One region of the Embleya sp. NPDC005971 genome, then DNA from elsewhere that is predicted to be linked to it. Evidence: riboswitches for the same ligand, from Rfam matches in the RefSeq annotation. Region 1 holds a riboswitch; each other region holds the start of a gene.
The links. A riboswitch is a leader RNA that binds a small molecule or an ion and turns the genes downstream of it on or off. The one in region 1 is predicted to bind cyclic di-AMP.
Positions count from the first base shown of each region.

Region 1 (2,262 bases):
GGGAGACCACCGCCGACAACCCCGAACGCGCCGCCCTGATGCAACGGGCCATCTCGACCCACCCGCGCCACGTACTCGGTATCGACGACGCCGGCCGGGCAGCGAAACAGCAGGCTCTGCCGGAGAGCGTCGTCCCCATGAGGCGGATCGAATCCAAGTGAAGCCCCGAGACGCGCACCACTTCCCGGCGGTCACAACCCCGGCGGAGACCGGGCCGGCAGGCAAATTGGGACGTATATATGGGGGTAATTCGGACACTCCGCTATCGAGCGCATGACGCACGTCACATCACGCATACCGATGGTCAGGAACTCGTACGCAGCGTGAACCGAGTTTTCCGGAATTTCACCCATGGTGATTCCCCTATCGGCTCAGCGTGAGCAACTCGGGCACAATGCGTACCGCGTCCGGGACTTTAGGTCCCGATATTCCACGCTTACGTCCTGATTTTTCGGTTTCGGCGAATCGTGATGTTTGGTTCCCGGTCGGGGTGTGCGTAGCTTGGTGCTTCGCCACACCGGTCCGGTGCTCGGCGAAATGGTCTCCCGGTTCGCCGAATCCTGCCGCCGGAGCGAGGCCACGGTACGAAACCCGAAAGGCAGGAGCGGGGGAACCAAGTGGAATGCCGTCCCGGGCGTCTGTGACGCAGACGCCCATTCGGACGGCTTGGGGTGAAGCCGTGCCCGTCCCTCTCACGAGGGCCGAACACGGCCGGGCGAGACTCTCCAGCCCGAATCCGACAGCTCACTTCGTAGGCGTGGGAGAAGGAAAATCTTCGTGCAGTCGTTCAACACCCCTGCCCGTATGCCCAAGAAGACGCGTCTCGCGCTCACCCTCGGAATGGCCGGCGCGATCGTCGCCGCCCCGCTGATCACCGGTCTCGCGACCGCCAACGCCGCCTCCGTCTCCACCTGGGACAAGGTCGCCATGGGCGAGAGCTCGGGCAACTGGCACATCAACACCGGCAACGGTTTCTACGGTGGCCTGCAGTTCACCCAGAGCACCTGGAACGAGTTCGGCGGTCAGCAGTACGCCCCGCGTGCCGACCTGGCCACCAAGGACCAGCAGATCGCCATCGCGGAGAAGGTCCTCGCCGTGCAGGGCCCCGGCGCGTGGCCGAACACCTCCGGCCCGGCGGGTCTGACCAAGGGCGGCGCCAAGCCCGCCGTCTCGCCGAGCACCAAGGCCGCCGGCTCGGCCAAGACCTCGGTCACGGTGGCCCCCAAGGCCGCCGAGAAGCCGGCCGAGTCCGCGCCGACCACCGCCCCGGCCCCGAAGATCGAGGTCGTCCCGGCCGCCGCGTCGACCACCTCCTCGTACTCCGTGGTCAAGGGTGACACCCTGTCCAAGATCGCCGCGGACAAGGCCGTCACCGGTGGTTGGCACAAGCTGTACGCCGACAACCGCGCCGTGATCGGTGGCAACCCGGACGTCATCCAGATCGGTCAGAAGCTCAAGCTGTCCGGCAAGGCCAAGGCCGCCACCACCACCGCCACCGCCAAGGCCGAGGTCGCGCCGAAGACCGCGCCCAAGACCGAGACCACGACCACGACCACGACCACGTCGCAGGCCAAGCCCTCCGCGTCGGTGAAGGTCGCTCCGAAGACCACGGTCAAGGAGAAGGCCCCGGTCGCGACCAAGGGTGCCTCGGTCAAGGCCGGCAGCTCCTCGGTCAACGCCTCCGGCTACGTCGCTCCCGTGAGCGGCTCGCTGGGCACCGCGTTCGGCACCGGCGGCAAGCTGTGGTCCAGCGGCAGCCACACCGGCCAGGACTTCGTGGTCGGCACCGGCACCTCGGTGAAGGCGATCACCTCGGGCACCGTGGTCAGCGCCGGCAACGGTGGCGCCTACGGCAACGAGGTCGTCATCAAGCACGCGGACGGCAAGTACTCGCAGTACGCGCACCTGTCCAGCATCAGCGTTCGCGTCGGTGCCACGGTGAGCACCGGTCAGCAGATCGGCCTCTCCGGCGCGACCGGCAACGTGACCGGCCCGCACCTGCACTTCGAGATCCGCACCACCCCGAACTACGGCAGCGGCATCAACCCGGTCACCTACCTGCGCGCGCACGGCGTCAACCTCTGATCCGAGCGTCAACAGGCAGTAACCGCACGGCGACATCCGCCGTGCAGTAGCCGCAGCCAGGGCCGGGCCCGTCGACCACGTGTCGACGGGCCCGGCCCTTTTCCGCGCCCGGACCCTTTCCGCGCCCGGCCCGCGGTGCGGCCGGATCGATCAGCCGCGAGCCGGATACCGCTTGGG
Region 1 covers NZ_JBEXUX010000008.1:159,870-162,131, forward strand. The annotation lists cyclic di-AMP (ydaO/yuaA leader) riboswitch at 542-773, shown strand; gene ABZ374_RS10630 (transglycosylase family protein) at 805-2,085, shown strand; gene ABZ374_RS10635 (glycerophosphodiester phosphodiesterase family protein) at 2,236-2,262, opposite strand, start outside.

Region 2 (2,262 bases), on a different contig from region 1:
GTTCGACATGGAACCCTCTCAGGAGAAAGCAGGAACCACGGTCAGGCGAACCTATGTCAAAAGATTTTAACGCCGCAAGGCCCTTCCAAACGCAATCTTATCGTCATGGGTATGTTTTGCCCGAATAAGTTGAGATTGCCGGGTGGCCCTGTTCGATCATCTCCCGGGCGCGGCGGCGGTGCATCCGGCGCCTCTGGAGGAAGGCACAAGATTTCGCCGACCCGGTCGCCGAGGTCTGTGGCTATCGACCGTCGATCCGGCCCGTCCCTACAGTTTCGTCCTGCTTGACGGAATACCAATTCCGTATAGCGGAATATTGGCCGGGGAGCGCCCTCGGATCCGCATCCACTCCCGCTGCCCGATCCCGCGAACGATCCGGCGATCCCGCATGTCCGATGGGCCGGGCCGTCCCGCGACGGCACCCGATGTGGAGGCACCGATCATGGGCTGGAGAACCACCAGGAAGACCGTTGCCGGCGAGAACGCGGCCGAGGCGCCGGGCGGGCCGCCCCGCCGGCGGGGCGGCGCCCGTGCATCCCGTGGACGAGATCCTGCCGCCGGGGCGAATGCCGGCCGGCGCCCTGCAACACGTGGCCACGATGTTCGGCACCGTCGCGGTGGCGCGCACCCCGGGCCCGCCCGCCCGCGCCTGACCGTTGCCCCGAAACGGGCGTAGGCCCCGCCGAAGTACTCGGCGGGGCCTACGTGGTGGCGCTGGATCAGACGGCGAGCTGGGTGCCCACCGAGATCAGGTGGGGGTTGCCCCCGATGACGCCCGCGTTCGCGGCGTACAGGGCCTTGTAGCCACCCTTGACGCCGAGCTTCGCGGCGACGCCGGAGAGCGTGTCACCGGCCTTGACGGTGTACTTGCCGGAACCCGAAGTCTGCTTGGTCGCGGCCGACTTCGGCGCGTCCTGCTTGTCCTGCTTGTCCTGCACCTGGACCTTCGGCGCGTTGCCGGTGGAGGTCTTCGGCGCGTTCTCGGTCACGGACTCGGCCTTGGGCGCGGCCTTCGGCTCGACCTTGCTCTTGGTCTTGCCGGTGGTCGCGGAGTCGGCCGTGGCGGAGGCGTTGCCGCCCTTGCCCAGGCCGGCCTTCTGCGAGCAGACCGGCCAGGCGCCCGGACCCTGGCTCGCCAGGACCCGCTCGGCGACCGCGATCTGCTGGTCCTTGGTGGCCTGCGCGGCGCTGGAGGCGTACTGGCTGCCGCCGAACGCGTTCCAGGTGCTCGGTGTGAACTGCAGACCGCCGGAGAAGCCGTTGCCCGTGTTGATACCCCAGTTCCCGGTGCTCTCGCACTGGGCGACCGCGTCCCACGTGGACGAGGTCGCGGCGCTCGCGCTGCCCGTCATGCCCACGAGGGGAAGGACGAGACCCGCACCGGCGGCGACGGCGATGCCGGCGCGACGGCCACGAGAGAGCGAGCGAACGGGAGCGGTGATGGCACGGAAGGTCATTTATTACCTCGTCGGGCGCCTACGAAGTTAGCTGTCGGGTTCGGACGATTGGCCCGGCCTCGCCTGCAACAGGCATGGCTTCACCCCAGACATCGACGTGGCCGATGTCGGCACTCACTTGGTTCCCCCGCTCCTGCCGCCAGTCGATATCGACTGCTTCCCTCGGGCGGCGGCAGGATTCGGCGTACCACCCGGGGAGTCCGCTTGTGCGAACAACCACGAAGCTACGCACCGCTCCGCCGGATTGGCAAACATTTCGGGTGATTTGTGAGGTGCCCCATAGGGCGGAATAACACCGATTTGCCCGATATGTCGCCAACCCCGCAGGTCACGGCTTCGACGTCCACGGTGCGCAGCCGCGTGCTCACCCGTGCTTCAACGACGAGCTATTCCGTCGCGGGCAGCTCCACAGGTACGACTACCCGCTCCTCGTCCCACAGGAACGTCGCCCCGCCGGTCGCGAAATTGGCGACGTCGGCCACCGTGGCCCGCCCCTCCGGCGAATCCAGGGTCGCTTCGATACCGGCGCGGGTCGGTGCGTACAGCCCGACCACCAGGTAATAGGGCGGCTGCGCGCCGGACGGATCCGGTTCGCACTTGCCGATGGTCCAGCCGGTCAACCCGGGCATGGTGCGGGCGAGCGGGACGTGCTTCTCCCAGTAATAGGTGTCGAACGCCGCCGGGTCCTCGGGGTGGCCATAGAGCACGGTCAGCTTGTACATGCCGAATCCTCACGATCGTGTGGTGGATGTGGGTCCTGCCGGTGGTGCCCGGTGCGTCCGGCGCGCCGGCGCCGGATGGAACT
Region 2 covers NZ_JBEXUX010000044.1:18,814-21,075, forward strand. The annotation lists gene ABZ374_RS31625 (DUF6421 family protein) at 1-9, opposite strand, end outside; gene ABZ374_RS31630 (transglycosylase family protein) at 720-1,352, opposite strand; cyclic di-AMP (ydaO/yuaA leader) riboswitch at 1,458-1,652, opposite strand; gene ABZ374_RS31635 (EthD family reductase) at 1,844-2,179, opposite strand; gene ABZ374_RS31640 (phosphoenolpyruvate hydrolase family protein) at 2,261-2,262, opposite strand, start outside.
Region 2: linked by a shared signal. The riboswitch ahead of ABZ374_RS31630 (transglycosylase family protein) and the one ahead of ABZ374_RS10630 (transglycosylase family protein) in region 1 are both predicted to bind cyclic di-AMP.

Region 3 (2,262 bases), on a different contig from region 1:
GGGCTTGGGGTTGGACGGTGGTCGGGTCGATGGGTTTTGTTCGGGTCGGAGGGGCGGATCGGGCTTGTGGGGCCGGTTCGGGTGTGGTTCAGGTGTCTGGGGTGGGACACGTGTGGCGCCGTGCGCCTCGGTGGTGGTCGAGGGGCACGGCGCCGGTGTGTTGCCGGGGCGTGACGGCGAGGCGTCGGCCTCGGCGGGTCGATCAAGAAGGACGCGTGGCGCCCGCGATCGGCATGGTGTTGATCGAGGAGATCTCGACCGGCTTGCGCGAGTTCGCGGCGTGCACCATCTTGCCGTCGCCGATGTAGATGCCGACGTGGCTGATGCCCGAGTAGAAGAACACCAGGTCGCCGGGCTGCAGGTTGGCGATCGACACGTGCGGGTCGGCGGCGAACTGGTCGTTGGTCACGCGCGGCAGCGAGATGCCGGCCGACTTGTACGCGGCCTGGACCAGACCCGAGCAGTCGTAGGCGTTCGGGCCGGTGGCGCCGTACACGTACGGCTTGCCGATCTGCGCCTTGGCGAAGGCCACGGCCTGGGCGGCCTTGCTGCTCGACGCGGTGGACGAGCCGCCACTCGGCGCCTGGTTGCCCTTCGAGCCGCCGGTGGCGGGCTTGGCGGGGGTCTTGGCGGCGGGCTTGACCGACACGTCGGCGGACGGCTTGCTCGCCGGCTTGGGGGTGGTCTTGCCGGGCGTGACGCCGGTCTTCGGCTGCACCTTGATGCTCGGCTGGGCCGGCGCGGCGGCCTTGGAGAGCACGGGGGCCGAGCCGGTCAGCCGGAGGGTCTGGCCGATCCGGATCAGGTCCGGGCCGGACAGGAGCACATCGCGGTTGATCTCGTACAGGCTCTGCCAGCCGCCGGTGACCTGGTTGGTCTGGGCGAGCCCGAACAGCGTGTCGCCGGCCTTGACCACGTAGCCGGCCTTGTCGGCGGGCGCGGCGGTCTCCGGCGCGGCGGGTGCGGCTTGGACCGGGGCGGCCTCGACCGCGGCGGTCGGGACCGCCGACAGCACGGCGGAGGCGCCGGAGGGGGCCTGCTCGGAGGTGGAGGGGGCCTGCGCGTGGGCCGTACCGGCAGTGGCGACCGGGATCACGACACCCATGCCGGCGATGCCCACCGCCGCTACGAAGCGGCGGACGTTGGTGGGTCGAGCGGCGCGATGACGAGCGTTTGCGGACAGCATGAAATGGGGTCCTCTCCTGTCGCCTACGAGGTGAGCTGTCGGATTCGGACTGGAGCAGCCCGGTCGCGCAACACGCGACTTCACCCCTAGCCGTCACCGGAACGATCCCGGCCACGGCGATTCACCTGGTTCCCCCGCTCCCGTCGGATTCTTCGATGTAGACCTCCCGCTGCCGGCGACGGGATTCGGCGTACCGGCGACAGGGTTCACCCGAAAGGTGAATCGGCGAGAAAGGTAGGCAATACGGATGCCGGATCACAACCGAAACGCCGAGTTTGCCTCCGGTGTAAAGGCGGAATAAGTGCGACATCTCGGCCGGCCCACCGGTCGATGCACCACTCATGACGAGGGGATATCTCGGAGAGTGGCGTGATCATTCGGTCACGGAAAATAATCGAGATTCATGCCGGGGTGCGGAAAATGAATTACCACCCGAAGTCGGCTAAGTAATTTATGTCCGTTTTATCCATGCGGCCTACATCACATTTCGGCCGGTTCGCGAAGCAAGGTGCGAGGGGGTTCCACCGGACGCGCCGGCGACGAGGCGGCACCGTGGTGCGCACGGGCGCGGCGCCGCGCCGCCGATCGCGAATACCGGGGGTGTGGGCATGATCGCGCAGTGCGCGAGGGCATCGCCGCAGGAACGGCGCGGGGGTCGACGAACGGGCAGGCCGGCCGGGACCCGACCCACTGGTCCCTCCCGGCGGGCCAGGCCCGGTGGTACCTGCTCGTGTCCGCGGCCTGCCTCGGCTGGTTCGTGGTTGCCTGGCTGCTCCGGTTCGGGCGGGCGTACCGGTTGCGCAGGCGCGCGGCGCCGGCCACCGCCGAGCGCGTTCTCGACTTCCGGGAGATCGCGCTGCTCGCCGGCGGTTCGACCCGGTCGAGCGCACCGCCTTCGACGCGGTGGGCGCGGCCCGAACCGCCCTGATCGGGCCGACCGCCGGATGGCGACCGGCGCGGACCCGGTTGGAACAGGACGGCCTGCTGCCGAGTGAGCGGGACGTCGACCCGCGTGGCACCTGCGGCCTGTGTGTCGTCCTGTTCCTCGGCATCGGCTTCGGCGTCGCCGAAGGGAT
Region 3 covers NZ_JBEXUX010000014.1:158,470-160,731, forward strand. The annotation lists gene ABZ374_RS15480 (NlpC/P60 family protein) at 203-1,186, opposite strand; cyclic di-AMP (ydaO/yuaA leader) riboswitch at 1,193-1,387, opposite strand; gene ABZ374_RS15485 (hypothetical protein) at 1,806-2,114, shown strand; gene ABZ374_RS15490 (hypothetical protein) at 2,090-2,262, shown strand, end outside.
Region 3: linked by a shared signal. The riboswitch ahead of ABZ374_RS15480 (NlpC/P60 family protein) and the one ahead of ABZ374_RS10630 (transglycosylase family protein) in region 1 are both predicted to bind cyclic di-AMP.